Regions from separate parts of the Mesorhizobium sp. M0018 genome, predicted to be linked through region 1. Evidence: predicted binding sites of a transcription regulator. Region 1 holds the regulator's gene; each other region holds the start of a gene.

Region 1 (7,727 bases):
GAATTGTGAATAGCGGTTTCTATGGACAGGGAGCGACGCTTCGCTACTCCCATTCACCATTCACCATTCACCATTCACCACCTTCACCGCTTCGCGATTGGCACGTAGTCCCGTTCCGGCGCGCCGGTATAGAGCTGGCGCGGGCGACCGATCTTCTGGTGCGGGTCCTCGATCATCTCCTTCCACTGCGCGATCCAGCCGACGGTGCGGGCGACCGCGAACAGCACGGTGAACATGGTGGTGGGAAAGCCCAGCGCCTTCAGCGTGATGCCGGAATAGAAATCGACGTTCGGATAGAGCTTCTTCTCGATGAAATAGGAATCGGTCAGTGCGATCCTTTCCAGCTCCATGGCGATGTCGAGCAGTGGATCGTCCTTGATGCCGAGCTCGCCCAGGACCTCGTGCGCGGTCTTCTGCATGATCTTGGCGCGCGGATCGTAATTCTTGTAAACGCGGTGGCCAAATCCCATCAATCGGAACGGATCGTTCTTATCCTTGGCGCGCGCAATGAATTCCGGGATGTGATCGACATGACCGATCTCGCCCAGCATGTTCAGGGCTGCCTCGTTGGCGCCGCCATGTGCGGGACCCCACAGGCAGGCGATGCCGGCAGCGATACAGGCAAAAGGATTGGCGCCCGACGAGCCGGCCAGGCGGACGGTCGAAGTCGAGGCGTTCTGTTCGTGATCGGCGTGCAGGATGAAGATGCGCTCCATCGCGCGGGCCAGCACCGGATTGATCTTGTATTCCTCGCAAGGCACGGCGAAGCACATATGCAGGAAATTGGCTGCGAAATTCAGCTCGTTCTTCGGGTAAATGAATGGCTGGCCGATGTGGTATTTATAGGCCATCGCCGCGATCGTCGGCATCTTGGCGATCAGCCGCATTGACGCGACCATGCGTTGATAGGGGTCCGAGATATCGGTGGAATCGTGATAGAAGGCCGACAGCGCGCCGACCACGCCGCACATCACCGCCATCGGATGCGCATCACGGCGGAAGCCGGTGAAAAAGCGCGACATCTGCTCATGCACCATAGTGTGGCGCGTCACCCGGTAGTCGAAATCGTCCTTCTGCGCCTTGGTCGGGAGTTCACCATAGAGCAAGAGATAGCAGACTTCGAGGAAGTCGCCGTGCTCGGCCAATTGGTCGATCGGGTAGCCGCGGTGCAAAAGAATGCCGGCATCGCCATCGATGAAGGTGATTTCCGATTCGCAGCTCGCCGTCGACGTAAAACCGGGATCGTAGGTAAAGACGCCGGCGGTGTTGTAGAGCGAACCGATATCGATGACGTCAGGTCCTACCGAACCACTTCGTATCTTGAATTCATGGGTTTTGCCGCCGAGTTCCAGCTTGGCCGTCGATGCCTGGGTTTTGCCGCCAAATTCCATTTTTGTCGCAGGTTCGGTCATAGCAAACTCCTTTTTGTTTCCTCAGGCCGGCAAAGGCAAAATATCTGAACCCAACACGTCAAAAGCATCGGAATACGCACATTTGCGCCCGCAATTGAATCTGCGCGGCAGATTAGGCCAAGACCCAATGTTGCACTGCGAAACACACCTTTCAATGCCAATCTTCTTGGGCCAGTTTGCTAATCGATTTGATCAGCGATCCGCGCCAGGCTTTCCTCGCGGCCAAGCACGGCAAGCACATCAAAGACACCTGGCGAGGTACTTTTGCCGGTGAGCGCGGCGCGCAAAGGTTGGGCCACGGCGCCGAGTTTATAGCCGGCGGCCTGCGCATAGTCGCGGATCGCGGCTTCGGCTGAGGCGGCAGACCACCCCGAAACCGTGGCTAGTGCCGCATGAGCGCCCCGCAGGATCGCGCGTGCCTCACCGCTGAGCAGCGCCGCCGCCTTCTCGTCGACCGGCAGCGGCCGTTCGACGAAAAGGAATTCAGCCCCTTCAACAAGTTCGACCAGCGTTTTGGCGCGCTCCTTCAGGCCCGGCAACGCGGCAAGCAGTTGCGCCCTGCGTCTGTCGTCGAGGCGAGCGGCGATTGCCGGGCCGCCTTCTAGATAGGGCAGAGTGGCGATGAAGATGTCGAGCAGCGCCGCGTCGTTCATCCGGCGCATATGCACGCCGTTAAGCGCCTCGAGCTTGGCGAAGTCGAAACGGGCGGCGCCCTTGTTGACGTCGCCAATGTCGAACCATGTAATCATGTCGGCGATCGACATGATCTCATCGTCGCCGTGGCTCCAGCCAAGCCTCGCCAGATAGTTGAGCAGCGCCTCCGGCAGGTAGCCCATGGCGCGATAGGCTTCGACGCCAAGCGCACCGTGCCGCTTCGACAGCTTGGCGCCGTCGGCACCGTGGATCAACGGGATATGCGACATCGACGGCACCTCCCAGCCCATGGCGTGATAGATTACGGTCTGGCGTGCGGCGTTGGTCAAATGATCGTCGCCGCGGATGATGTGGGTGATGCCCATGTCGTGATCGTCGACGACGACGGCATGCATGTAGGTGGGATTGCCGTCCGAGCGCAGAATAATGAAATCGTCGAGATCCTTGTTGGGAAAGCGCACGTCGCCCTGGACGCGGTCATGCACCACCGTCTCGCCGTCTGTCGGCGCCTTGATGCGGATCGCCCCCTTGGCGCCGGGCGGCGCCTCCGACGGGTCGCGGTCGCGCCAGCGCCCATCATAGCGGGGCGGAAGCCCCTTGGCTCGCGCTGCCTCGCGCATCGCCTCCAGCTCCGCCGGCGTCGCGTAGCAGTAATAGGCCTTGCCCACGCGCACCAGCTCCTCGGCCACCTCGCGATGGCGCGGCGCGCGCTCGAACTGCGAGACAGGCGCGCCGTCCCAGGTGAGTCCGAGCCAGGAAAGCCCGTCGAGAATGGCTGCCGTCGCCGCATCCGTCGACCGCTCACGGTCGGTATCCTCTATACGCAGCAGCATCGTGCCGCCCGTGTGCTTGGCGTACAGCCAGTTGAACAGCGCCGTGCGCGCGCCGCCAATGTGCAGATAGCCGGTGGGCGAGGGGGCAAAACGGGTGACGACCTTATCGGGCATGGAACTCTCAGGCGGGCGAAGGAAGTGGGTTTGCGGACTTTCGCGCGTTGCGCGTTCATGTAGCATAGGAGGTCGAGGGCGCAAGGGGCAGACCCGATGGCTGTGCGAGGCCGTGGTGCGGGCGAGGGCGAGGACGTTGGCAGCGACGTCAGCGAACGCTTGCTGTTTGCCGCTCCCCCGCCTGTCCTGCCGGCACCGGCATTGCTACCTGCTCCGCGCTTCGATGCTCCGTCGCTGCCGGCCAGCGACCCAGCAACGGTTCTCGTGCCCGCGGGCGAGCCTATCGTACGCCTGCGCAGGCGTTTCCGCCTCCCGTCACCGTCCCGTATCCGCAACAGCGTAACCACAGCGGCCGGTCTGGAACTCGACCGCGGCATCGCCTTCCTGCTGGTGCCGGTGTTCCTCGCATGCGGGGTGGTCGTTTATTTCGGGCTGTCGGTGGAGCCGGCCTTTCCACAGCCGATCGCAATCGCGCTCCTCGCGACCCTTTGTGCCGTCGTCTCGCGGTCATGGCCCAGGACGCGCCTGTGCTTCATGGTGGCGCTGCTCTGCGCGCTTGGCGTACTTGCCGCCAAGTTCGAAACATGGCGTGTCGGAACGCATATGCTCGGCTCCGAAATCTCGACGCGGCTGACGGGTCGCGTCGTATCGTACGAGCCCATGGCGAGCGGCCGCATCAGGCTGACAATCGATGTGATCTCAACCGCCAGGCCGACACTGCGCTACATGCCGGAACGGGTCCGCGTTTCGGCGATGAAGATACCGGCTGAGCTGACCGCCGGTTCCGAGATCACCGGCTATGTGCGGCTGCTGCCGCCGACCGGCCCGGTGCGGCCCGACAGCTATGATTTCTCCTTCGACAGCTATTTCGCCGGTATCGGCGGCAGCGGCTTTTTTCTCGGCAATCCGAAAATCGTGTCGTCGGACAGCATGCCGCTTGCCGCGCAGCTTTCTTCCGCGATCGAAGACGCGCGTGAATCCATCGCCGACCATATCCGCAGCCGCATCGGCGGTGCCGAGGGCGAGATTGCTGCTGCGCTGATCGTCGGCGTGCGCGCCGGCATTCCCGAGGAGATCAACGAAGCGATGCGGCGCACCGGCATCTACCACATCATCTCCATCTCGGGGCTGCATATGGCGTTGGTCGCCGGCACCATCATGGCGCTGCTGCGGGGTGCCTTCGCGCTGTTTCCCGATTTCTCATCGCGACGGCCGGTCAAGAAATATGCCGCGGCCGCCGCGCTTTTTTCGATTGCGGCCTACCTCGTCTTTTCCGGCATTGTCGTGGCGGCCGAACGCAGCTTCATCATGCTGGCGGTGATGCTTATCGCCGTGCTGTTCGACCGGGCCGCGCTCACCATGCGCAACCTGGCGATCTCGGCCATCGCGGTCATCCTGGTGTCGCCGCACGAGGTGGTCGGTCCGAGTTTCCAGATGTCCTTCGCCGCGACGGCGGCCCTTGTCGGCGCCTATGCAGGCTGGTCCGATTACCGCGCCGGCAGGGCCACCACGCCGCCGCCGCGGCAGTCGCCGCTACGCTTTGCCACTCGAAAGGTCCTGCTGGGCATGTGCGGTCTGGCGATGACCTCGATCATTGCAGGGAGCGCCACGGCGCTTTTCGCCATATGGCATTTCCAGCGCGTGGCGCCGCTCAGCCTGTTCGCCAATCTGGCCATCATGCCCATCGTGTCACTGGTCGTCATGCCCTTCGCCGTTCTCAGCGCGCTGGCGATGCCGTTCGGTGCGGATGGCCCTTTTCTCTATGTCATGGGCAAGGGGCTGACGGCGATGATCGCCCTGTCCGGGTGGATCTCGGAGCGCTCGCCGATCGATGCGGTCGGGCTGATTTCGCTGAGATCCGTCCTTCTGGTGACGATCGCCCTCGTCATTGCCAGCATGGCGACGACGTGGTTGCGGCTGGCGGCACTTCCTTTTGCGCTCGCCGGCTTGCTGACGACAACGCAGACACGCATACCCGACGTATTGGTCTCGGAGGACGCACGGCTGGTCGCGCTGCCGATCGGCAGCGGTGAACTCGCGGTCAACCGGGCACGCCCGAATGAGTTCACCATCGACAACTGGAAACGCGCGCTCACATCAGAGGCTATCGTCGCGCCGGAAACACCTGGAAAGAACGACCCGCAATTCGACATTGCCGATCCGGCCGACCTACCGCCGGGCATGCCGTTCATTTGCACGGACGGCCTCTGCCTTGCCAGGCATCCATCCGGCGCGATCATCGCCCAAGCCAAGGACCGCGATACTGCGCGGCCAGCCTGCGCCTTTGCCAGCTTGATCGTCATCGACGACGCCACCGCCCATAACCCCTGCTACTACGACCGGCTGGTCCTCGTCGTCACCAAACGGCAACTAGCGCGCGCGGGAAGTGCCGCCGTCTATTTCGATCCACAAGCGGCAACACGCGCCGAGATCCGCTTCGCCGTCGAAAAATCATACCGGCCCTGGCACGTGCAGCGGAAATTTTCACGCGCGGCACGGGGCCTGCCGCCATACCGCCGGGCCGACAACCCCAAAGCCGGCGCCAAGGGCGGAGCTCAGTAGCGGCGGATCAGTCCGACGAGCTTGCCCTGCACCTTGACCCTGTCTGGTCCGAAGATGCGCGTCTCGTAGGCCGGATTGGCGGCTTCCAGGGCGATCGAGGCGCCCTTGCGGCGGAACCGCTTCAGCGTCGCTTCCTCCTCGTCGACCAGTGCCACCACGATCTCACCGGGGCTCGCCGTATCGGCATTGCGGATGATCACCGTGTCGCCGTCGAAAATGCCGGCCTCGATCATCGAATCGCCTTTGACCTCAAGCGCATAATGCTCGCCGCCCATGATCATATCCGGCGGCACCGAAATCGAATGCGTCTGGTGCTGGATGGCGTCGATCGGCACACCGGCAGCGATGCGGCCCATCACTGGGATCGAAACGGCGGCGACGACATCGTCGTCATTTCCGGCTGCGGGCACGCGCGACGATGTCGGCTTGCCTTGCCGAGGGGCGCCTTGCCCAAGACTGCCCTGGATGACACTCGGCGAGAACTTGCGTGCCGCATTGAGGCCGGGGGCGATCGAGTCAGGCAGGCGTAGCACCTCCAGCGCACGGGCCCGGTTGGGCAAACGGCGAATGAAGCCGCGCTCCTCCAGCGCCGTAATCAGCCGGTGGATTCCGGATTTGGAAGCCAGGTCGAGCGCTTCCTTCATCTCGTCGAATGAAGGCGGGATACCGCTTTCCTTCAACCTTTCGTGGATGAACATAAGCAGTTCGTGTTGTTTGCGTGTCAGCATAGCGACCCCCAACAGAATCAGAAAAACAAACCCAGAACAAACACTATCTGTTCCAGTTGTGTTCCGCAACTGTTTAAAGTTTAATGAATGCGTTAAGGCTCGGGAAACAAACGACGTCCCCTACCGGCGTACCGCATTTTCACCGCCGCGAGCCTCATCGCCTTGATTCTGCTTTCGTTTGCGCCCTTCTGGCCTCCTAGAAGGCGGCACTGGCATCGGCCGTCGGTCGGCAAAAGGCACGGAATTGAACCCGTATCGACTGTGCGGTTTGGTCAATGCACCGTGAACGAAACGAACTCAAAACGCCAACCTCGGGTTAAGTCCCGGTTTCCACCGCCTGGTCAGGCTGCTTCTCGCCGGTGGAGCCTTGCTGCGCGCAACCAAGTAATGGAAGAACAGTCGATGCGTGTCCGGCGTTGCGTTGGATCTTGGGGGAGCAGACAAATCATGACAGGAATTCCCGATCTCGTGGCCATAAAGGCGATGGATGCCGCGGATCCGCTGCGCGCGATGCGCGACCGCTTTGTGTTGCCGCAAGGAGTGATCTATCTCGACGGCAATTCGCTAGGAGCTGCTTCACGTGCCGCTTTCGATGAACTGCACAAGGCCGCGACCGAAGAATGGTCGCATGATCTCATCCGCGCATGGAACACGGCCGGCTGGTTCAACATGCCGCTTGAACTTGGCGACCAGCTCGGGCGCCTGATCGGGGCCGCGGCCGGCCAGACAGTGGTCTGCGACACGACATCGGTCAATATCTACAAGCTGCTGCACGCCGCCATGGCCATGCGACCGGAGCGGCAGGTCATCGTCGCCGAGGGCGATAGTTTTCCGACGGACCTCTACATGGCCGAGGGTGTGGTTTCGACGCGAAAAGATACGCTGCTGCGCCTCTCGGGAGTCGACGCGCCGACCATCGAAGAGCTGATCGACGAACGCACCGCTGTGGTGCTGGTCAACCACGTCAACTATAAGTCGGGCGAACTGCGCGACATGCCGGCGCTGACGCGCAGGGCTCAGGAAGCCGGGGCGATGATCGTCTGGGATCTCTGCCACACCGCCGGCGCGATGCCAGTCGAACTCGACAAGGCAAACGCCGATTTTGCCGTTGGCTGCACCTACAAATATCTGAATGGCGGCCCGGGCGCGCCTGCCTTCATCTATGCGGCTGAGCGGCATCTTTCCGACATCCAGCAGCCGCTCACCGGCTGGTGGGGCCATGCACGGCCCTTCGCCTTCGAGCCAGGCTATGCGGCCGGCACCGGCATCCGCCGGTTTCTGTGCGGCACACAGCCGGTCCTGTCGATGCGCACGCTGAAGGGCGCGCTCGACATCTGGAACGATGTCGACATGACGGCGGTGCGCAAGAAGAGCATCGCGCTGGCGGATCTGTTCATCGAGCTTGTCGAGGCAAAGTGCGGCAC
Region 2 (7,727 bases), on a different contig from region 1:
CCCGCCAGCGGCCGATCGAGACTATCCTGTCCGGCCCGGCCGCCAGCCTGGTCGGCGCCCGCCACATGACCGGCCTCGACGATGCCGTGGTGTCCGACATCGGCGGCACCACCACCGACGTCGCCGTGCTCGACGGGGGCCGTCCCAGGCTCGATCCGGAAGGCGCCACCGTCGGTGGTTTCCGCACCATGGTCGAGGCCGTCGCCATGCGCACTTTTGGGCTCGGCGGCGATTCCGAAGTGGCGCTGGAGGACGGCGTGCTCAGCCCAAAAATCCTGCTCGGGCCGCGCCGCCTGGTGCCGCTGGCGCTGGCCGGCATGATGCATGGCGAGGCCGTCACGGCGGAGCTCGAACGCCAGCTGCGCGCACCCAATCCCGGCCGCATGGATGGCCGCCTGGCGGTCCGGACCGGCGTGCCGGAGCGGCTCGCCGCTGGGCTGACCGGCGCCGAAGCCAAGCTCTACGAGCTGATCGGTGCCGTGCCGCAGGCTCTCGACAGATTGCTGACCTCGAATGCCCAGAACGCCACCTTGAACCGGCTGGTGTCGCGCGGGCTGGTGCATATTGCCGGCTTCACGCCGTCGGATGCGGCGCATGTGCTGAGCAAGCAGGCCAATTGGGATGCGGCCGCGGCGCGTCTGGGTGCCGAGCTGTTCGCCCGCAAGCGCGACGGCCGCGGCCAGTTCATCGCCGCCTCGCCGGAGGCGATTTCCGAACGCGTGCTGACCGCGCTGACCCGTTTGTCGGCCGAAGTCATCCTCGAAACCGCCTTTGCCGAGGATGGGCTGGATGGCGCCGCGACCGTCGCCCACGCCTTGGTCCAGCGCGCCGTCGACGCGCATCCCGGCATCGCCCGCTTGAGCGTCGCGCTCGACCGTCCGGTGATCGGCCTCGGCGCCTCGGCGCCGCTGCATTATGCCGGTCTGGCCGAGCTGGTCGGCAATCGATGCGTGGTGCCGCAGGATACCGATGTCGCCAACGCGCTCGGCGCCGTCGTCGGCCAGGTCCGGGTATCGGCCGAGGCGCGGGTCAGCCAGCCCAAGGAAGGGCTGTTCCGCGTCGCCTCAGGCGAAAGCGTGCGCGATTTCAACGACGAAGCAGCGGCAATCGCCGCGGCGGAGAAAGATGTGCGGGCGATTGCCGCTGGACGGGCGAAGGACGCCGGCACCGACAGCGCCGAGATCGAAATCGCCAGCGAATACCGCGTCTCCACAGTAGAGGGCCAGCGCATGTTCATCGAGGCGCATGTCGTGGCGGTGGCGTCGGGACGGCCAAGGATTGCGGTGTGAGCGCGTAATCTCCCCCCTTGAGGGGGAGATGTCGCCGAAGGCGACCGAGGGGGTCGCCTCGCATGAAGCGCGACGCGATTTGGTGCAAAGAAGAGGTTGCACTTCCACGCGAGGCGACCCCCTCTGGCCTGCCGGCCATCTCCCCCACAAGGGGCCCTCAAGGGGGAGATCGGCAGCGAAAACGCCCTACCTTCACCCTGAGCTGAATTGACCCTGCCACCGTGACATGCCAAAGGCCCGGCCTAGCCTTTCGTCTGGAGAAGCCCTGATGACCGATCGCGTCGAGATCGCCGGATTGCGGATTGCCCGCGAGCTTCATGATTTCGTCGTGAACGAAGCGATGCCGGGCACCGGCATCGAGGCGGAGGCATTCTGGAACGGTTTTTCGGCGATCGTCCATGATCTCTCGCCAAAAAACCGGGCGCTGCTCGAAAAGCGCGATGCCATGCAGGACAAACTCGACCGCTGGTATCGCGACAATGGCGCGCCCGTCGACATGGAGGCCTACAAGACGTTCCTCCGCGAGATCGGCTATCTGCTGCCCGAGGGGCCGGCGTTCAGCGTGACCACCGAAAATGTCGACCCGGAAATCGCTTTGGTTGCCGGGCCGCAGCTGGTGGTGCCGGTGATGAACGCGCGTTATGCGCTGAATGCCGCCAATGCGCGCTGGGGCTCGCTGTACGATGCGCTCTACGGCACCGACGCTATCCCGGAGACGGCCGGCGCCGAGCGAGGCAACAAATTCAATCCGGCGCGCGGCGCCAAGGTCGTCGCCTGGGTGAAAAGCTTCTTCGACGAGGCGGTGCCGCTCACCACAGGCAAATGGGCCGGCGTCAACGGGCTTTCGGTCGCCAACGGCATATTGCGGCTCGGCGAGGGTGCCGGCGCCACCACGCTTGCCGACCTCAGACAGTTTGCCGGCTATCGCGGCGATGCCGCCGACCCCGAAGCCGTGCTGCTCACCAAGAACGGCCTGCACATCGAAATCGTCATCGACCGCAACAACCAGATCGGCCGCACCGATCCGGCCGGCATTGCCGATGTCGTGCTGGAATCGGCACTGACCACCATCCAGGACTGCGAGGATTCGATCGCCGCAGTGGATGCGCAGGACAAGGTGCTGGTCTACCGCAACTGGCTCGGCCTGATGAAGGGCGACTTGGCGGAGGAGATCACCAAGGCCGGCAAGAACTTTGTCCGCAGGCTCAACCCCGACCGCACCTATACCGCGCCCGATGGCGGCACGCTGACCTTGCCCGGCCGCTCGCTGATGCTGGTCAGGAATGTCGGCCACCTTATGACCAATCCGGCGATATCAGACCGCGACGGCAACGAGGTGCCGGAAGGCATTATGGATGCGGCGCTGACGGCGCTGATCGCGCTGCATGACGTTGGCGTGAACGGGCGCCGCGCCAATTCTCGCGCCGGCTCGATGTACATCGTAAAGCCCAAGATGCACGGGCCCGACGAAGTTGCCTTCGCCGTCGAGATTTTCGACCGCGTCGAAGCGCTGCTCGGCGTGCCCAAAAACACCATCAAGATGGGCATCATGGACGAGGAGCGGCGCACCACCGTCAACCTCAAGGAGGCGATCCGCGCCGCGAAAGAACGCGTCGTCTTCATCAACACCGGCTTCCTCGATCGCACCGGCGACGAGATACACACCTCGATGGAAGCCGGCCCGATGATCCGCAAGGGCGACATGAAGCAGGCCGCCTGGATTGCCGCCTACGAAGCCTGGAACGTCGACACCGGGCTGGAATGCGGGTTGGCCGGCCACGCCCAGATAGGCAAGGGCATGTGGGCGATGCCCGACCTGATGGCGGCGATGCTGGCCGAGAAAATCGTGCATCCCAAGGCCGGCGCCAACACCGCCTGGGTGCCATCGCCGACGGCGGCGACGCTGCACGCCACCCATTATCACAAGGTCGACGTCCATGCCGTGCAAGCGGCGCTGAAGAGCCGGCCCAAGGCAAAACTCGACGACATCCTGTCCGTGCCCGTCGCTGTGCGGCCGAACTGGTCTCAGGCGGACATCCAGAAGGAACTCGACAACAACGCGCAGGGAATTCTGGGCTATGTCGTGCGCTGGATCGACCAGGGCGTCGGCTGTTCGAAAGTGCCTGATATAAACGACATCGGTCTGATGGAGGACCGCGCCACGCTGCGCATCTCCTCGCAGCACATCGCCAACTGGCTCCATCACCGCGTCTGCACGCCCGAGCAGGTCATGGAGACGATGAAACGCATGGCGGCGATCGTCGACCGCCAGAACCAAGGCGATCCGCTCTACCGGTCGATGGCGCCGGATTTCGACAAGTCCATCGCCTTCCTCGCCGCCTGCGACCTGGTCTTCAAAGGCCGCATCCAGCCCAACGGCTACACCGAGCCGGTGCTGCACGCGCGGCGGCTGGAGCTGAAGGCGCGGGATAACGGCTGAACCGAAAGCACGATGCACGCCGGCCAAGGGTAGGCGCCGGCGTCCCCCTCCCCCTTGAGGGGAGGGTGGGCCGAAGGGCCGGGTGGGGTCGCCAATGCAGTGCGCCAACCCAATTCTGACGGTGCGCCTTAGGAGGAGCATCGCAACGCTCCGCACCTCGGTCGGTTTCGAAATGCGACAGGCCGAGCGTCTCACCGGCGACCCCACCCGGCCGCTTCGCGGCCACCCTCCCCTCAAGGGGGAGGGGAACGTCACGCCGCCTGCGCCATCCGTTCCGAGCTCATGCGGTAGGAAATCGCTTCGGCCAGATGGATGCGGCCGACCGTCTCGCTGGTCTCGAGATCGGCCAGGGTCCGCGCCACCTTCAAGACGCGGTGATAGGCTCGTGCGGAAAAGCCGAGCTTTTCGCTGGCATCCCTCAGCAGCGACAGGCCGGCGGCGTCGGGCATGGCGATCTCCTCGATGACTGACGGCGAGCAATGGGCGTTGGTGGTGGCGGTCGCGCCGAGCCGCTCGAAGCGCTCGCGCTGGATCGTACGGGCGCGGGCAACACGTAGTGCGACGGCGGCACTTTTCTCGGCCCGGTCCGGCCGGATCAGATCGCTGGCCGAGACCGCCGGCACCTCGATCCTGAGATCGATGCGATCGAGCAGCGGGCCGGAAATGCGCGCCTGGTAGTCGGTGCGGCAGCGATCGCCGCGCAGGCAGCGATAGCCCGGCTCGCCGGCCATGCCGCAACGGCACGGGTTCATCGCCGCGACCAGCTGGATACGCGCCGGATAGGTGACGCGATGATTGGCGCGCGCAATCATGCAGTCGCCGGTCTCGAGCGGCTGGCGCAGTGCATCGAGCGCCTGCGGCGAGAATTCGGGAAATTCGTCGAGGAACAGCACGCCGTGATGGGCAAGCGAAGCCTCGCCCGGCCGCACGCGCAACCCGCCGCCGACCATCGCCGCCATCGAGGCCGAATGATGCGGCGCGCGGAACGGCCGCCGGTCGGTGAGTTTTCCTTCGCCGAGTTCGCCGGCCACCGAGGCGATCATCGAGACTTCGAGCAATTCCCTGGGCGCCAGCGGCGGTAGGATCGACGGCAGCCGCTGCGCCAGCATCGACTTTCCCGACCCCGGCGGTCCGACCATCAAAAGATTGTGGCCGCCGGCGGCCGCCACCTCCAGCGCCCGCTTGGCGGTCTCCTGGCCCTTGATGTCGGCAAGGTCGGGCAGGTCGCGCGCCGCGGCATGGATGCCGGCTTCCGGCCGTGACAGAACCTGCGTGCCGCGAAAATGATTGGCGATGGCGATCAGGCTGCGCGGCGCCAATATGTCGAAGTCCTTGCCGGCCCAGGCCGCTTCCGGCCCGCAGGCGAACGGGCAGATCAAGCCCTTGCCTTCGGCATTGGCGCCGATCGCCGCCGGCAGCGCGCCCGCCACCGCGGCAATGGTGCCGTCGAGCGACAATTCGCCAAGCACGACATAGCCGGCCAGCATGTCGCCCGGAATGGCGCCGAGCGCCGCCATCAAACCGAGCGCGATCGGCAGATCGTAATGGCTGCCCTCCTTGGGCAGGTCGGCGGGCGCCAGATTGACGGTGACCTTCTTCGACGGCATCGACAGGCCGGATGCATGAAGTGCTGCCTGCACCCGCTCGCGGCTTTCGGCTACAGCCTTGTCGGCAAGGCCGACGATGTGCATGTTGACCTTGCCCGGCGCGATCATCACCTGCACGTCGACCGGCACGGCCTCGATGCCCTGGAAAGCAACCGTGCGAACCCGCGCCACCATGTCTTCACCCCGGATGCAGGCTTTGCCCCAAGCCTTTGCGATCATGCCGCGAACGGCGTCACCGGAGACAACCACAGATTTCCGGCGAAGGCAAGAACATTTGGGGAACAGCTGAGCGCAACGGCGGCAATGGTTTGCAACGCGGCCGCTCGCGAAGCGAGGCTAGTTGCGCTTCTCCTCCACGGCATCCCAGAACAGGCTGGCGATGTCGGCGCCGCCGAAGCGCTGCACTTCGCGTATGCCGGTCGGTGAGGTCACGTTGATCTCGGTCATGTAGTCGCCGATGACGTCGATGCCGACGAGGATGAAGCCGCGCTCTTTCAGCGCGGGGCCGATGCGGGCGCAGATCTCGCGTTCGCGTTCCGTCAATTCGGTCTTTTCGGCGCGGCCGCCGACATGCATGTTGGAGCGCGAATCATGCTCGGCCGGCACGCGGTTGATGGCGCCGACAGGCTCGCCGTCAATCAGGATGATGCGCTTGTCGCCACCCCGCACCTCCTTGAGGTAGCGCTGCACGATGTAGGGTTCGCGGAACAACTGGCCGAACATTTCGAGCAGCGAGGCGAGGTTGCGGTCGGCCTCGTGCAGGTGAAAGATGCCGGCGCCGCCATTGCCGTAGAGCGGCTTGACGATGATATCGCCGAACTCCTTGCGAAAGGCGGCGACCTCGAGCGGGTCCTTGGTGATCAGCGTGTCCGGCATCAGGTCGGGAAATTCGGTGACGAAGATCTTTTCCGGGCTGTTGCGCACCCAGGCCGGGTCGTTGACCACCAGCGTCTTCGGATGGATGCGCTCGAGGATATGCGTGGTGGTGATGTAGTTCATGTCGAAGGGCGGATCCTGCCGCAAAAGGATGACGTCCATCTCCGCAAGATCGGTGCGCACCTTCTCGCCCAGCGAATAATGGTTGCCCTTCTCGTCGCGGACCTGCATCGCCTCGATACGGGCAAACACCTTGCCTTCGCGCAGCGACAGCCGGTCGGGCGTGTAGTGGAACAGCTGGTGCCCGCGCCGCTGCGCTTCCAGCGACAGCGCAAACGACGTGTCGCCGGCAATCGACACGGTAGAGATGTGGTCCATCTGGACGGCGACTTTCAGGGGCATGGGTGCTCTCCGGCGCAGTTGCAACGAACGTGCGTCCACCCGGACGCACATACGCTCCAACACTTTGAATCCATGCATCGCGCTTTCCGAAAATCGATTCCGATTTTTCGGGCCGATGCATCGACGAGAGCGATATAAGGAAATCGGCGGCCTCTGCCAATCGGCCAAGGTCATGATGAGGCTGCGCTTCTGGCGCAGACCCCAATGCGATGTGCGTTCAGCGGTCGAAGACCAGCTTGGAATAGCCGAGGAAGGACAGCGCCATGGCAACCAGCGAGGCGACCGCAAGGGCGACGAGCGGCGGCACCATCGGCAGCGCGAACAGCATGGCGCAATAGACGAGATAATTGACGAGGCTGGTGGCGATGCCGACGCCGCCATAGCGTGCGCCCTCTTGCGCGACGCCGCGGCTGGAAGGCGAGAAGGTCAGATGGCGATTGATCAGCCAGGTGACGGACAAGGCAAAACCGATCGAGATGATTCGGGCTGCGAAGGGGCCAAGCGGCGCTATCGCCAACACCAGCCAAAGCGCCGCCGCGTCGGCGACGAAGCCGATACCGCCGGCGACAATGAAGCGGGCGAGGCGTCCCATTTAGGGCTCTAAGCCGCCCGCGGGGTCTTGCGCGGTCCGGTCTTCAAAGTCGCGAGCGCACTTGCGCGTTCGCGTTCGACGCGGCCGGAAGGCATCGACAGATAGAAGATGCGCTTCTGCTCGGCCCGGCCGCGCGACACCGAATCGAGGATTACCCCGGTCACCGCCGCCAGCATCGACAGCAGCAGCAGCCCGACCGACAGCACCCACGTCGGCATGCGCGGCACAAGCCCGGTTTCGGCGAACTCGATCAGCACCGGCGCCATCAGAAACAGGCTTGATGCCAGGAAGAACACCGAAAAAGCGCCGAAGAAACGCAGTGGCTGCGTCTCCTTCATCAGCATGGCGAACATCCACAGGATCTTCGCGCCGTCGCGAAAGGTCGACAGCTTCGACGAGGAGCCTTCCGGCCGGCGGCCATAGTCGAGGCCGATCTCGCTGACCGGCAATTTGAGCTGCGAGGCGTGCACCGACATTTCGGTCTCGATCTCGAAACCGCCGGAAACGGCGGGAAAACTCTT
Region 3 (7,727 bases), on a different contig from region 1:
CGTCTCGCCGGCAAGGTCGGCCTGCTGCATGTCGAAGGCGGCGGCGGTCAGCACCGAAAGGCGCACGAGATCGAAGCCATAGCCGGCGTCGATATCCTGTTTGAGCGCGGCAAGCCTTTCGTGGAACAATTTCTGGATCAGCCGCGGCTCGCGCAGAGGCCGCGAGGTGCCGACGGCGATGCGGCTGACGCCGCCATCGACGCGGAAAAGCAGCAGCGCCAGCCGCCTTGCGCCTTCGCCGCGACGCTCGAGGTCGCTCTTCAAGGTGGTCGCCAGCATGCCGGTCAGCCGCTCGATGTCCTCGGTCAGCATGATCGGCTCGGCAAGGTGACGCTCGACCGAAAGCGGTGCCACCGGCAGGCGCGGCGACACGGCCTCCTCGAGGCGGCCAAGCGCCTGGTCGAGGCGCAAGAGCAGCGATGCGCCGAAGCGGCGGGCCAGCGGCGCGCGCGGTGCCGCCATGACGGCGCCCGCCGTGCGCAGGCCGACGCTTTCGAGGCTGGCGCGTACCTCCGGGTCGATGCGCAGCGCCGCCAGCGGCAAGGGCGCGAGAAGCGCTTCCTCCTCACCATCGGGCACGATGCGGTCGCCAGCAAACCGCGCCGCCGCCCAGGCAGTACCAGGCGTGGCGGCAAGCCCGGCGCGGACATCGAAGCCCTGATGGAAAAAACGCGACAGGATATCGTCCAGCATCGAGCGTTCGCCGCCGAAAAGATGGGTGCAGCCGGTGACGTCGAGATAGAGGCCGTCGGTCCCGTCAAGCGCCACCAGCGGGGTATAGCGGTCGCACCAGTCGGCGAGGCCTTCGAGCAGGCGCCGGTCGGCCTCCGGATCGGCCTCCACGATGTCGATCGAGGGATGCATGGCGCGTGCGTCGGCTATGCCCATGCCGCGCTTCAGATTAAGCGCCTCGGCCCGCTCGTCGAGGGCGGCGATGCGCTGGGCGTTCCGGTCGCGGTGACTGATCACCAGCGGCAGGTGATCCGACGGCCGGGAACGCCAGGACCGCCCCAGACGCGGCCGCAGGATCCTCTCGGCGGCGAGATGCGGAAACCACAGGGATAGGATTCTTTGGCCGTTCTGGGGTCCATTCCTGAGACCTTCCTTGCTCGCCCCGTCTTTCTTCGAATATGCGTTCATCGGGGTTCCACTCCAGTGTGAATTTTCCGGGCAAGGCCGTGCGGCTCTTGCCGATGGCGACGGTGAAGGCGGGTCGGCCGATCGAGCCGGCGAGCGGCCCGGCAAGCGTCTTACGCGTTGCCGCCGGTGCCGCCGACAGGATGAGGCGGACGGGCGCTGCCGTCGGTTCGGGCTCGCCGGCCTGGCGCAGCAGGAACAGCGGCCGGCCCGCACTCTGCGCGCGGGCGTGCAGCCGCCGCGTCGCGGTGAGGTCAAGCCGCTGCGGGCTGCCGCGGATTTCGAGGATGACGGCGGCCAGCGCCGTCATCCGGGCAGCCTCCTCGGCGATCCACAGCGCATCGAGCAGCCCTGGCGCCTCGGAAAACAGCAATTGCTCCGGCTCGATGCCGAAGAAGGCGTGAAGCCCCCTGGCATAGGGAAAGCCGGCCTCGCGGAAAACCTCGGATGTGCCGATCCACAGCACCGGCAATCGCGGCCCCTGGCTGAGGATCAGGCTGACGAGCGACAAGGCAAAACCGGCAACGGCCCCGGCATCGCGGGTCGCGGCGCCATGAAACTCGCTCACCGCCGCCTTCGGCAGGCCGCCGCTCAGCGCAGCATCGAGGCGCTCGGCGCCGGTGCGCAAAAACGCATCGGGCGGCGCCACGGCGAGGCCGCGCCGGACAATGGTCAGATTCCGAGCGGGTGTCGGATGCCGAGAGGGTGTCAGACTCTGACGAGGGACATCCGCGTCAAACGACGAACTGGCCGGCGCCTCCAGGCGCTCGGGCAAGGTCCCTTCGATCTTCGCGATCTGGCGGCGCAGGGCAAAAACAGTCTCCCGCGCCACGGCGCTTGTCGCCATGACGGTCAGCTTCCACTCACAATTGTTCCTGTTATGTTCTTATAGATTCCAGAGGGAGGATGAAGAGTCAAGCGGAGTCATGGGGAATTTATTCCTGCCCGATTTTAGCGGGCCGTTCACGAAACAGGAACTTCCCGTGAGTTATCGACCCGGCCGCTTCCGGGCCATCCCTAAAACCAGCCAGACGATCATGACGCCTATGATGGCGCCGACAAGCATCCGAAGCAGGCTGACCAACTCGGAATTCCTGCCGAGATAACTGGTCAAGACCACCAGCACCAAAAGAAGCAGTGCGCCAAACCCTCCACAAATTGCTGCGCTTCTGACGAATTGGTTGCTGAATGGCATTTGAACACTCGACTCTGACAGAACGATGGAGGCGACGTCCATCATCCCGCAAAGGCCATCCCTAGACCAGAGCGGATGACAGATTGCGCCCTTGAATCTGCGGCGTCATTTGCCGAGTCCGACCCGAAAGCCTATATGCCGGGATCAAAGGGATAACGCATGGCTCGCATCTACCAAACCCGCATCTGGCACGACCAGCTTTCGCCGTCGATGGAGGAAATCGAGCTCCTGGCGCTGGAGGCCTATGCCCATCTGCCGGAGGAGTTTCGCAAGCTGACCGGCGAGATCGTCATCCAGATCGCCGAATTCCCGACCGACGAGATCATGGACGACCTGTCGCTGGAAACGCCCTTCGACCTGCTCGGCCTGTTCGAGGGGCGCGGCATCGCCGAGCGCTGGAACCCGCAGACCGGCGAGGGGCCGAACCGCATCACGCTCTATCGCCGCGCCATCCTCGACTATTGGGCCGAGAACGAGGAAACGCTGGGCGACATCGTCACCCATGTGCTGATCCACGAGATCGGCCACCATTTCGGCCTGTCGGACGACGATATGGAGCGGATCGAGGAAGCGGCTGAATAGCACTCAGATGACAGAAGCAGAATTTGCCGATCTGATCGATTGCAATTGGCCGTATCACGACATTTCACTGAGCCGGGAACTGATCGAATCCGCAGTGAGGATTTCGCCGAATGCCGCGTTCTTAGCACTTAGCGAGCTTTGCCATCTGCCCGCAAGTGCTGCCGTCGAGCCCGCCATTCTCCTAGCTCTGGTCGACTTTTGGCTATCCGAAGTCGACCACCCGGTGGCATCTCTGACTGCAGAATGCGCGATCTCCTTGGTCGAACGCAAGCGACTGCCGGTTCCCGAGATACTTACGAAGATGGGTTACGTCTCCGGTTATCCCGGCCTGCTTGCAGCGCTATCGATACTCTATTTCAGCTGCGATGACGTCGACGGGCTCGCAGACGCGCGGCTCAACGAAATCAGAGCCGTCTGGGAAAGGCTGCCGTAGCTGGTAGCACCCTACCAATCGCTGAGCTTGGTGTCGGGGCCGTATTCCTGGCCCTCGATATCCTTCACCACCGCCTGGCCGCAGCGCATGGTCTTGGCCTCCTTGTCATAGGCATAGGTCGGCGAGCCGAACAGGTGCCAGCCCTTGTTCAACGCCGCCGTCACCTTGTGGCAGAAGCTGGCATCGTCCGGGCCGGACAGAAAGCGGTAGAGTTTCATTCTTCAATCCTGTCGTCGGTTACGTTAGTCATGCGCGAACAGCGGCGGCCTTCGCCAGCAGTTTTTCGGCCTGCGCCAGATGCAGCCGCTCGACCATCTTGCCGTTCAGCGCAACTACCGCCCTACCGGTATTTTCGGCGAGCGCGAAGGCATCCTTGACCGCGCGCGCCTCGGCTATTGCTTCGGGCGACGGTGCAAAGGCGCGGTTCGCGGCTTCGATCTGAGCCGGATGGATCAGCGACTTGCCGTCAAAACCCATGGCGGCCGCTTCCGTGCACTCGCGCGCAAACCCGTCCATATCGCGAAAATCATTGAAGACGCCATCGAGCAGGTCGAGGCCGCCGGCACGCGCCGCGAGCACCATTTGCATCAGCCATGGAACGAGATAACGCCGATCGGGCGTGGCGAGAATTCCGGTGTCCTTGACCAGGTCATTCGTTCCGGCAGCGAAACAAGCCAGTCGAGAGGCCGGATCGCGGCCGAGCTCGGCAATCGGCCCAATGTTGAGCAGCGCCTTAGGCGTCTCGATCATCGCCCATAGCTTGACTTCGTCGGCGATAAAATTGTCGTCGAGCACGTCGCCGGCCTCGAGAATGTCGCGCGGCGTGTCGACCTTGGGCAGCAGGATGGCGTCGGGCGTGCATTTTGCCGCGGCCAGCAGGTCGGCGCCGCCCCATTCGCTCGACAGCGCATTGATGCGCACCACCATCTCGCAGCGCCGGTTGGAACGGCCGGCGAAAATCGCCGCCAGTTTTTCGCGCGCGGAAGGCTTGTCGGCCGGGGCGACGGCGTCCTCGAGATCGATGACGACGGTATCGCAGGCCAGCGATTGGATCTTGGCCAGCGCCTTGTCGTTCGAAGCCGGGACGTAAAGCACCGAGCGGCGCGGGCGGTAGCTTTCGGTGGTCATCTCCGATCTATGCCGTCTGCAGCCGGCCGAGGCAAGCCGTGCATAAAAACTGCACGCAATTTCGGAAAATCTCCTCGTCTCCGCCCCGCTTGCCACCCGACCGGATGCGACAAGCGCGGCATGCAAGAGCAAACGAACTCCCGCTGGTCCCTGCCGTACCGGCTTCGCCGCGAAAGCTGGTGGCTCGTCGATCCGCCCCGGACTTCGGTAAACCTCCTTCCTTTCGTCCGGAAATCCCCGCCCACCGGCCGCATCAAAGCCGCCGAGAAAGCCCGATCATGATAGTATTCCTCCCGGCGGCGCCGAGCTATTGCAACCGCTTCGGCGTTGCCGTCCTGCTCGTCGCGCTGGCCGATTTTTTCTTCTATGGCCAACCGGCGGGCATCACGCTTTTCCTGTTCGGCGTTGCGATTGCCGCGGCGAGCATGGCTCTCCATCCTCTCGGCTCCTTCAACGATGGCAAATTCTGGTTCAAGCCGGTTGCGCTGCTCATGGCGCTGCTGCCGCTTGTGGAAAATGTCAGCGCACTGTCCGTCTCGATCGCGCTGGCGGGGCTGGCCATCTTCGCGCTTTCACTGGCCGGACGGTTGCGGCGCGGCCTTGCCCGTATTGCCGGCCAACTCTCGCTGTTCCTGGTTGCAACGCCATTTCGGCTCGTTCTTGATTTCTTCCGCTGGCGCACGGCGGCGCGGCGGCTTGGCCGGCGGCGCGTGCGCCTTGCGGCGATCGCCGTCTGGGTCATGCCGCTGGGCCTCGGCGCAGTGTTCCTCGCGCTGTTCGGCGCCGCCAATCCGGTCATCGAATACTGGTTTTCGCTGATTGATCTCTTCGCCCTGCTCAACCTCATGCAGTTGCCGCGTCTTGCCTTCTGGCTGTTCGCGCTCGCCGGCGTATGGGCCTTTCTGCGGCCGCGCCTGCCGCGGCTTCTCCGGCATATTCCCCGGTTGGGAACGCCTGCCAGCACACCGACGAGGCCAGCCATAAGTCCCACGATCGAAGATATCGTCTTCGGCAAGGCCGCTATCCTCCGCGCGCTCGTCGTCTTCAACATCCTGTTCGCGGTGCAGAGCGCACTCGACGCCACCTATCTGTGGGGCGGCATCGCGCTTCCCGACGGGCTGACCTATGCCGCCTACGCGCATCGCGGCGCCTATCCGCTGATCGTCACGGCGCTGCTGGCCGCCGGCTTCGTGCTGGCGGCGCTGCGGCCGGGAAGCGCGACCTCCGGCGATCCGCTCATCCGCCGGCTGGTTTATGCCTGGGTGGCGCAGAACATCCTCCTGGTGATCTCGTCGATCCTGCGGCTCGATCTCTATATCGGTATCTATGCGCTGACCTATTGGCGTGTCGCTGCGTTCGTCTGGATGGGGCTGGTGGCGGCGGGCCTTGTCCTGATCATGGCCCGCATCGCGCGCGAAAAGTCCAACGAATGGCTGCTTGCCGCCAATCTTCTGACGCTATCGGCGACGCTCTATGCCTGCTCGTTCATCAACTTTGCCGCGCTGATCGCCAACTACATGTCGACCATTGCTTCGAAATGACCGGCCAAGGCACCCAGCTCGACGTCTGGTACCTGCGCTCGCTCGGGCCCGGCGCCTTGCCGGCGCTCGATCGCTTCGTCCAGCACCAGAGCAGGACGGTTTCCGCGGAGGATGCCTCCATCCGCGAACTCGCCGGCTGGTATGCACAGGACGAAGCACGCTTCCGCGCCGGCCAGGAAAACTGGCGGGGCTGGAGCTTTCGTGACTGGCGGCTCAACCGCGCCCTCGACAGGCGTGGCCCGTTCGTGGTTCCTCCGATGTCCGAACCCTTCATGCCGGGCCGCTGATTTGATGCCGCACCACATACTGGTCGCCGACGACGACCCGCACATTCGCGAAATCATCTGCTTCGCGCTGGAAAAGGCCGGCATGCAAACGCTGGCGGTGCCGGACGGCGCGGCTGCCTTGCAGGCGATAGAGCGCCATGCGCCCGATCTCGTCGTGCTCGACATCGGCATGCCGGAAATGGACGGGCTGGAAGTGTGCCGGCGGCTGCGCCACACATCCGACCTGCCGGTGCTGTTCCTGTCCGCGCGGGATGAAGAGATCGACCGCGTCCTCGGGCTGGAGATGGGCGGCGATGATTATGTCATCAAGCCGTTCAGCCCGCGCGAGCTGGTCGCCCGCGTCAACGTCATTCTGCGCCGCGCGCGGCCCACGCCGGAACCAGCCGACGACCGGCAATTCTCGCATGGCAGACTGTTGCTGGTGCCGGCAAGCCATACAGCCAGCTTCGACGGCAAGCCGCTGGCGCTGACGTCGATCGAATTCGCGATCCTGAAAGGCTTTTTGGCGCGGCCGGCGTATGTGCTTGGCCGCGACATGGTGATGGCCAACGCCTATGCGGCCAATATCCATGTCGCAGACCGCACCGTCGACAGCCATATCCGCAATATCCGCGCCAAGCTGGCGGCCGTCGGCTGCGTCGATGCGATCGAGACCGTGCACGGCGTCGGTTTTCGGCTGGGTAAATGCGGGAGTTGAGCGCCCAAAAATGGGTTGGCAGCAAATGGCGGCCACGGCTTGCCACGGTCGTCATCGCCATCCTGATCATGGTGATGGCGCTGCCGCTGGCCGGCCTGTTTTTCTTCCGGCTCTACGAGAACCAGCTGATCAGGCAGACCGAGGCCGAGCTGATCGCCCAAGGCGCCGCCCTTGGCGCGATCTATGCGCAAGAGGTTCGCGAGGCCGGCATTGCCCCGGAAAAGCTAGGCGCACCCGTGCCTTCACCCAACACCAGCGATCGGGCCTCTCCCTACCAGCCGATCGAACCGGGCCTCGATCTTGCGTCCGACGGGATCCTGCCGACCCGGCCCGCGGCCACCGCGGCCAGCGCCGATCCCGCGTTCGCTTCAATCGGCGCACGCCTGTCGGGCATTCTTGCCGAGACGCAGAAGACCACGCTCGCCGGCTTCCGGCTGCTCGATCCCAGAGGCGTGGTCATCGCCGGCCGTGAGGAGGCCGGCCTGTCGCTCGCGGCTGTCGAAGAGATTCGCGCAGCGCTTGCCGGCCGCTACGCCAGCGCGCTCAGGCTGCGGGTTCCCGACCAGCCGTCGCCGCCGCTCTATTCGGTCAGCCGCGCCACCAAGGTTCGCGTCTTTGTCGCCATGCCGGTTGCGGTCTCCGGCAAGATCGCCGGCGTCGTCTATCTGTCGCGGACGCCGAACAACATCGTCAAGCATCTCTATGGCGAGCGCGGCAAGGTGGCGCT
Region 4 (7,727 bases), on a different contig from region 1:
GCGCACCGCCGCCGAGCTGATCGTCGAACAGTACAACCCGCCCAAGACGCTGTCCTTCAACCGCTACGCCATCAAGAACGTCTTCCGCGTCATCCCGCTCAAGGAACTGCTGGGGTATTGAGGAGGCGCCGGCGCGCCCTTCTCCCCTTGGGGAGAAGGTGGATCGGCGCGCAGCGTCGAGCCGGATGAGGGGTGTTGGAAGAAATGCGGCGTTTAAAAATATTCGGATGATTCTAGTCTAAATCCCTACGTCTTCAACTCCGCGATCCGTCCAACACCCCTCATGCGACCGAGCTTCGCTCGGCCACCTTCTCCCACAAGGGGAGAAGGAAGAACACCGTCCCCGTCCCCCTCAAGCCCGCCTCGACTGCAGCTCTCGACCATTGAGCAGGCGCGCCTCGGCGCGGGTCCGCTGCCGGTCGTCGATGAAGGCGGCCTGGATCGAGACGGCGGCGCCCGGCAGGCCGTCGGCCCGGCAGGCCTTGCAGATCAGGCGCCCCGAAAGTGCGGCCAGCGGTGTCTCCGGCATCACCCCATGCCGCTTGAGCTCGGCCGGCTTCCACCACCTGTTGCGGCCGCAGTCGATGCATTCGACGGCAATCGAGACAACATCGGCGATCGTCGCTTCCTTGCCTGCCAATGCCATGGTCATCCCCATCATTGTTCCTGCTTTGTTCGCAACATTATCGGATTTTGGAGCGGAGTCGAGTCGGTTCCGCTTACATCAACGTGAAAGTTTCACTTGTTCAATTATTTGAGTTATGCTTATACGTGGTGCGGACTGGAATCGGCGCGAGCAACAGAACCGCGGCCGGCCGGCAGCAAGGGAATGACGATGGACCCAGCCCAGTTCGCCCATGCTTGCGGCTATAGCGGCGACAGCCCGGCCATGCTTGCCGCTTTCGCGGCCATCCGCCAGGACGGCATCCGCAAGGCACGCCAGGGTCATCGCCAGCGCAAGGCGGCGATTGACCGGATGAAGCCGAGCCGCGCTCTGTTCCTGGCGGCGATCCGCCCGGCGCAGTCAGCCGAGGAGGCACTCGAGGATGCCGCCCGCTTCCTGTCGATGTTCCGCAACATGCCGCACTGGCGACAGGAAAGGCGCGCCGCCGACCTCACCCGCGCCAGGCAGCAGCGCCTCTTCGCCCGCTTCTTCCGCCGCTACGGCCACCGCCTCTGGGCGCTCGAGGCCACCTGAAGGCGCGCGGGCCTCCCTTGCAAGTCAAAACGGATGTTGCGATCGCCGACACCGCGCCGTATGTCTCCGCGCGATGAGCGAGATCGAATTCCGTCGCGCGCAGGCGCCCGACCTGCCGGCGATCGTTGCAATGCTTGCCGACGATGTGCTCGGCGCAGACCGGGAAGACCCGTCCACGCCGCTTGCGCCATCCTATCTCGATGCCTTCAGCGCAATCGATACCGATCCCAACCAGTTGCTGGCCGTCGCGGTCAACGCCGGGCAAGTGGTCGGAACGCTGCAGCTCAGCTTCCTTCCAGGCATTTCGAGAAAAGGCGCCTGGCGCGGCCAGATCGAAGGCGTTCGCGTCGCCCGGCAATGGCGCTCGCGCGGCGTCGGCAAGCTGATGATCGAATGGGCGATTGAAACATGCCGTTCGCGCAATTGCAGCTTCGTCCAGCTCACCACGGACAAAGGTCGACGGGAGGCGCACGCTTTTTACGAGCGCCTCGGCTTCACCGCCAGTCATCTCGGCTACAAGATGGCGCTGTAGATCAGCATTTCATCGCATTCAGCGCCGACCGCTCATCTTCGCTACCCACTCTGAATGGAGCATTGACAAGCCGGCCTTTCGCCCTGCTCCATCCGCCCATGATTTACGACCGAACCTGGCTTGAGAAAACCTTTCGCGCAAAGCCCCGGCAGAAGTTCCTGTTCTTCTGGGGCCATCAGCCGTCTAAGGACGGCCGAATAAGCACGTCGTGCTTCAGCCAGTGGTGGCATGCGCCTTTTACCGTCGATGGCCTGAGCTATCCGACTGCCGAACACTGGATGATGGCCGAGAAGGCACGACTGTTCGGTGATGTTCCGACGGCAACACAAATCCTCAGGGCGGCGAGCCCCAAGCAGGCAAAGCAGCTTGGCCGCCAGGTGAGCGGCTTCGATGGCACCAAATGGGATGCAGACAAATATCGCATCGTCACTGAAGGGAGCTTTCAGAAGTTCCGTCAGAACGCGGCGCTGCGCGAATATCTGTTGTCGACGCATGACCGGGTGCTGGTCGAGGCGAGCCCTGTCGACCGGGTGTGGGGTATCGGCCCTGCGGCGGATGACGAGAGGGCGGTGAACCCGCTGCTGTGGCGCGGCGAGAACCTGTTGGGATTCGCGCTGATGCAGGCCCGCGATCGGCTGCGCGGCTGAACATTTGCCGTGCGCTCGTCATCTGCGGCAGCCTCCGCGCTGCTTGACAATCCACCCACAATGTTCTCTTTATGTTCTCACCGCAACTCGAGACAATGCGGCGTTCGAACCGCCGCGGGCGAACGGGCCGGATGGAAGCCAACATCCTCCACGCGGATCTGGATGCCTTCTATGCCTCGGTCGAACAGTTGCTCGACCCGGCCTTGCGCGGCAAGCCGATTGCCGTCGGCGGCGGGGTGGTGCTTGCCGCATCCTATGAAGCCAAGGCGTTCGGCGTGCGCGGCGGTATGCCGGGACGGCGGGCGCGGGAACTCTGCCCGCAACTCGTCTTCGTCGGCGGCCATTTCAAGGACTATCAGCGGCTGGGCGATGCGGCAATCAAGGTGCTCGGCGATTTCACGCCGGTGGTCGAGCGGATTTCGATCGACGAGGCCTTTGCCGACGTCGCCGGCTGCACCCATTTGTTCGGCTCGCCGGCCGAGATCGCCGGCAAGATCCGCCGCCGCGTGCGGGCCGAGCTCGGCCTGCCGATCTCGGTCGGCGTAGCCCGCACCAAGCATCTGGCCAAGATCGCCTCACAGGTCGCAAAACCGGACGGGCTGGTGGTGGTCGATCCGCGCCACGAGCTGGAGTTCCTGCACCACCTGTCGGTCGAGCTGATGTGGGGCGTCGGCCCGGTCACCAGGCAGCGGCTGGCCGGCATCGGCGTCAACACCATCGGCGAGCTGGCGAAGACCAATGGTGGGGCGCTTGAGCGCCTGCTCGGGCCGGCGGCGGGAGAGAAACTCAACGCGCTGGCGTGGAACCGCGATCCGCGCAAGCTCGAGACGCAGCGCCGGGCGCGCTCGGCGGGTGCGCAGTCGGCGCTTGGCCGAAAACCGGCCGACGAGGAAGTCTTCGTGCCCGCTTTGCTGCATCTGGCCGACAGGGTCGCCACAAGATTGCGGGCGAAATCCCGGCCCGGCCGTACAGTGACGGTTCGCGTCCGCTTTGCCGATTTGCGCTCGGTGACGCGCTCGATCACGGTCGACCAGCCGATATCGGCAACCGCCATGCTGGCCGAGATCGCCGAGGCGCTGGTGCGCAAGGTGCTCATCGACCATCCGCACGAAAAGACAATCTCGCTGCTGGCGATCGCCGTCTCGCATCTGGAGCAGCATGCCGGCCTGCAACTGGAACTGCCGCTCGGGCTCGACGACGACCGCCGCCGCCCCGGCACCAGCAAGGGCGCGGCGCGCTGGACCGCGGACCGCGCCGTCGACAAGATCCGCGACCGCTTCGGCTGGGAGGCGGTGGGCTACGCCTCGGTCGCGCTCGGGCTACAGCGGTCGGTTCCCGACGCGTTTCGCGAGCTGGCCGAGAAGGAACTGTGAGCCTCGATTACACTTTGGTTGCCAAGTCGCCGGAATGACGTTGAAGGCTGCGCCGTTGTGAATTTATCTTGGACCAGTTCGTCGTGCACCGGTTTGGGTATCAACCAGACAGGGTAGCACCCGCTCGCAAATCCTTCCGCCCTCACTTCGAACGACAGGAGATCGGCATGGGACAGAACGCCGGATATTTCGCACTCATCGTTGCCGGACTGGTGACCAATGCAACGACGCTGGCCAAGCCGCTCAACCCGGACCGGGCGATTCCATCCCTGGGCGATATCAACTCGCCGCTGGCCAGCCCGCTGTTCAAGCAGGTCAAGGCCGGGCCGCTGGAGATAAAGCTTGAGGAAACCACGCTTGCCGATGTCGAAAAAGCCTTCGGCGGAGCGATGCACGATGAAGGTGACGCCGGAGATTCACGCCACTGGCTTTGCTATGCCGGCCCCGACGCCGGCGGATCGCCGTCGATCTTCTGGTTCGTATCCGGCGAGATGGGCGGTTCCGACCACGGTGTCCTGTCCGTCGCCCTGCAGCCGAACCCGGAAGGCAAGGTGCCGGAAGGATGCGCCGGCGCGCCTGCCAGCCTGACAGCAATTGAACTCGATACGCCCGGCGTCGGAGCGCCGCTGAGCGACGTGGCCGCGAAATTTGGCGCCGCCAAGCCCGATCGTTACGGCCATTTCGGCTTCGCCGCCTCTTATCCTCCTTCGTCTCCCGACCAGAAGGACACCACGGTCACGCAGACGCTCACCTACACAGCCGGGAACGGCAGGATAACCGGCGTGGCGGTGACGCAAGTCACCACCAACTAGGGCGTCCCCGCTCGGTTGGCGAATGGTTCACGTGTGATTGATTCTGCCGCGCCCGAGCCGGGCGGCCTGCTTGCTGGCCACCTCGGTTCTGATGTGCCGCCCGGGCCCGCCCTCCTCCTGCAAATGCGACATTCGAGGCGGCCCTGGTCGTCAGACCAAAAGCGTTGCGCCGCCCCAAGCGACCAGGGCGGTGCCGGCCGCACGGCCAACCCATGGGCCGGCAGGAAACACCGGTTCGACGAGAAACCTGCGAAAGTCCGGAAATGACCCAGAAGCGGGCGTTCGGCAGCGATCCGAGCAGCAACGATTTTGGCGGGACCGGAAATCGGTATGGAATGCTGCAATCATCATCATGTCCCGTCCAAGTTGTGGACAGTTCCTTCTCAAAGGCGCACTCTTAGCGTGCGAAACGCGAGCTGGCGTTTCGTGCAACGCTTCACATGCTTGACTTGCGTCGGTGATTATCTGACCTACCCGGATACTTCCGGGTGGGCAGACCTCACATTGTGTCGCCTATCCGTGATCAGGCTACGGCCTAAGGCACGTTGCAGCCCGTTCCGGATCAACTGGGAGGTAAACAACATGCCTGATTTTCAGCGCAGAGAACTTCTTGTTCAAGGAAGCGCGGCTCTTGCCGCAATTGCTGCTCTCTATACCTCGCGCCGGGCTTACGCTTTTCCAACACGGCCGAACGAGGAAGTTATTCGATGGCTGGATCAGCCGACCGAAAATCCCGATCCGGTGGGTATCCAGAAGCAGCTTGTCTGGGAGGACTTGGATAGCTGGATAACGCCAAACGACAAGTTCTTCAGCATCTCGCATTTCAACCGACCAACGATCGACGAGAAGACATGGTCGATGGAGATCGGAGGCCTGGTCAAGAAGCCCCTCGAGTTAACGCTCGCCGACATCAGGGCGCGACCGCGGCAGGAGGTCGTTTTCACGGTGGAATGCTCGGGCAACCACGGGTTTCCCTTTTTCACCGGCGGCATCGGCAATGCTCGCTGGGCAGGGACGCCGCTCGCCCCGATCCTTGAGGAAGCCGGCGTTCTGGAGAAGGGCATCGAGGTCGTCTTTTTCGGTACCGACACGGGCGAGATCCCGATACGCGACGTCAAGATGCAGCAGAACTTCGCTCGCAGCATGTCGCTCGCCGACGCGATGAACCCCGACAATCTCCTCTGCTATGAAATGAACGGGGCCGCCTTGCCGGCGCCCAATGGCTTCCCGGTACGGCTCATTGCTCCAGGCTGGTACGGGATCGCCAACGTCAAGTGGCTAAAGCGCATCGAGGTTCGCGATACGCGGTTCATGAGCCTTCTGATGGCCCGTGACTATGTCACCATCCGGGAGGAAGACCACAACGGCGAGACCGTATGGGCCGAGACGTCAGTCGGCCGAGCGCTGATAAAGTCCGCGCCTGCGAAGGTTACCCGGAAAGATTCAGATTACCGCATCGTTGGGGCAGCCTGGGGGGCGCCGATCGACCGGGTCGAAGTGCAAATCGATCAAGGGCCTTGGACACCAGCGACCATTGACCACAGTGAGGAGGCCGAACACGCCTGGAAAATATGGTCCCTGGCTTGGCCAAATCCCTCTCCTGGAGAACACACGGTGACCTCGCGCGCGGTCAGCACCACGGGACAAATTCAACCGGCGATGGACGATCCCTTGATAGCCAAGAAACACACATACTGGGAAAGCAATGGCCAGGTGACGCGCCGCGTGCGTATCGGCTAGAGGATTCTGCCGCCAAATGGAGTCATTTGGCGTCCGCATAAATGCGGCAAAACAGATAGTTAGAGCGAGTTACCGGTTCCAAGAGAACCGGAACCGCTCCAAGAACGTGCTGCCATGTGGCAATTGCGTTTGGGTCAAACAGGAAGAGGCTGCCTGATCGCCATTTCGCACCATTTCCAGCGCTCTCCTCACCCCTCCACGGCCCTGATCTCCGCGTCGACCAGGCACCAGGGCGCATAGCGGAAGTCGCGGATCTGGATGACCTGATCGTTCCGCCACTCGACCAGAATGAAGCCGCGCACCGCGCCGTCGGCCGCTTGCGGGTGGCGGATGAGGATCGCCGGCCTGCCGTCGACGAAGCCGAGCGACAATGTCCAGTCGCTGATACGGGCATAATTGCCGAAATAGGTCGACACCTCGGCCTTGCCGCGCAGGCGGACGCGGTTGACGACGTCGAGCCGCACGTCCTCGGCGATCAGTGCCCTGACCGCGTCGAAGTCGCGCGCGTTGAACAGGTCAACATAGCGCCGCAGCCGGCGCTCGTCATCGGCGTCGAGCCTCGGCGCAAGCGCCTGTTCGGGCTGCAGCGCCAGCAACTTGAGCTGCGCCCGCCCGCGATGCAGCGCGGCCTTGGTGGCGGCGAGCGTCGCGCCGGTGACTTCGCAGGTCTCATGCAGGCTGAGGCCGAGCACGTCGACCAGGATCACAGCGCTGCGCTGCGGCACCGAAAGCTGCATGAAGGAACGCAGGCTGGTCTGGGCGGCGAGCCGGCTGTCGGCGCTGCCGGAGGGATCCTCGATCACGCTCATGTCGGCCTCGGTCATGCGCGACCTTTCCCGATTGCGCCGCCGCAGATGATCCTGCGCGGCATTGTGGGCTATGCGAAACAGCCATTGCTCGGGACGTTCGACGATCGCACCCCCGTCGATCGCCTGCAGCGCCTTGATCAGGACCTCCTGGACGATGTCCTCGCCGTCGATCACCGAGCCGGCCATACGCGCGCAGTAGCGATGCAGCCTTGGCCGCAACCCGACGAGCATCACCTCCAAAGTCGCCCTGTTCATTTTCGGCGTAGCGTCCCATTTCTGCGCGAGCGGCATGGCGGGCGCTACCCGGCTTTCTGATCCGCCAGCATACGATAGTTGCCGATGACTTTGACAGGCGATCGCATTGCCGGGGTCGAACGGCGCTGGGCGTGGTTTTCCGCAAATGCCTTGAAGGCGGCAAGCCCGGTCAGCGCCGACGAATCGCCGTCCTGGCCGACGATGTGGACGAACGAGCCGTCGTCCAGCTCGAGCACAAGATAGCACATCGTCGGCGGTGCCGCCTCGCCCAGCGCTTCAAATACTTTTTCGACCAGCACGCGGTTATCTGCCAGGTCGGCTTGGTTCACACCGTATCGAATGAGCGCGTAGTCCATCGTCG

What was found. Region 1 encodes LexA, which represses DNA repair genes until DNA is damaged. Its sites were predicted from a motif close to TGTTCNNNNTGTGTTCNG; they were not measured.
Region 2: a site for LexA is predicted at 5,603-5,620, ahead of NKJ81_RS04965 (YifB family Mg chelatase-like AAA ATPase). Genes of this name have one in related genera too.
Region 3: a site for LexA is predicted at 2,008-2,025, ahead of NKJ81_RS23800 (ImuA family protein). Genes of this name have one in related genera too.
Region 4: a site for LexA is predicted at 2,439-2,456, ahead of dinB (DNA polymerase IV). Genes of this name have one in related genera too.

Annotation. Positions count from the first base shown of each region.
Region 1 covers NZ_JAMYVL010000007.1:77,909-85,635, reverse strand. The annotation lists gene gltA (citrate synthase) at 84-1,412, opposite strand; gene gltX (glutamate--tRNA ligase) at 1,592-3,013, opposite strand; gene NKJ81_RS11915 (ComEC/Rec2 family competence protein) at 3,110-5,575, shown strand; gene lexA (transcriptional repressor LexA) at 5,569-6,303, opposite strand; gene kynU (kynureninase) at 6,751-7,727, shown strand, end outside.
Region 2 covers NZ_JAMYVL010000003.1:88,050-95,776, forward strand. The annotation lists gene NKJ81_RS04955 (hydantoinase/oxoprolinase N-terminal domain-containing protein) at 1-1,289, shown strand, start outside; gene NKJ81_RS04960 (malate synthase G) at 1,558-3,729, shown strand; gene NKJ81_RS04965 (YifB family Mg chelatase-like AAA ATPase) at 3,981-5,510, opposite strand; gene gshB (glutathione synthase) at 5,673-6,614, opposite strand; gene NKJ81_RS04975 (GtrA family protein) at 6,832-7,206, opposite strand; gene NKJ81_RS04980 (glycosyltransferase) at 7,215-7,727, opposite strand, start outside.
Region 3 covers NZ_JAMYVL010000019.1:87,876-95,602, forward strand. The annotation lists gene NKJ81_RS23795 (DUF6504 family protein) at 1-969, opposite strand, end outside; gene NKJ81_RS23800 (ImuA family protein) at 902-1,984, opposite strand; gene NKJ81_RS23805 (hypothetical protein) at 2,126-2,377, opposite strand; gene NKJ81_RS23810 (metallopeptidase family protein) at 2,492-2,914, shown strand; gene NKJ81_RS23815 (hypothetical protein) at 2,922-3,347, shown strand; gene NKJ81_RS23820 (DUF1737 domain-containing protein) at 3,359-3,565, opposite strand; gene NKJ81_RS23825 (HpcH/HpaI aldolase/citrate lyase family protein) at 3,594-4,475, opposite strand; gene NKJ81_RS23830 (DUF4153 domain-containing protein) at 4,754-6,016, shown strand; gene NKJ81_RS23835 (hypothetical protein) at 6,013-6,303, shown strand; gene NKJ81_RS23840 (response regulator) at 6,308-7,000, shown strand; gene NKJ81_RS23845 (ATP-binding protein) at 6,988-7,727, shown strand, end outside.
Region 4 covers NZ_JAMYVL010000011.1:118,437-126,163, forward strand. The annotation lists gene NKJ81_RS17500 (XRE family transcriptional regulator) at 1-121, shown strand, start outside; gene NKJ81_RS17505 (hypothetical protein) at 353-652, opposite strand; gene NKJ81_RS17510 (hypothetical protein) at 830-1,198, shown strand; gene NKJ81_RS17515 (GNAT family N-acetyltransferase) at 1,272-1,730, shown strand; gene ybiA (riboflavin biosynthesis intermediates N-glycosidase) at 1,829-2,377, shown strand; gene dinB (DNA polymerase IV) at 2,509-3,750, shown strand; gene NKJ81_RS17530 (hypothetical protein) at 3,918-4,562, shown strand; gene NKJ81_RS17535 (sulfite oxidase) at 5,145-6,302, shown strand; gene NKJ81_RS17540 (sigma-70 family RNA polymerase sigma factor) at 6,491-7,402, opposite strand; gene NKJ81_RS17545 (hypothetical protein) at 7,411-7,722, opposite strand.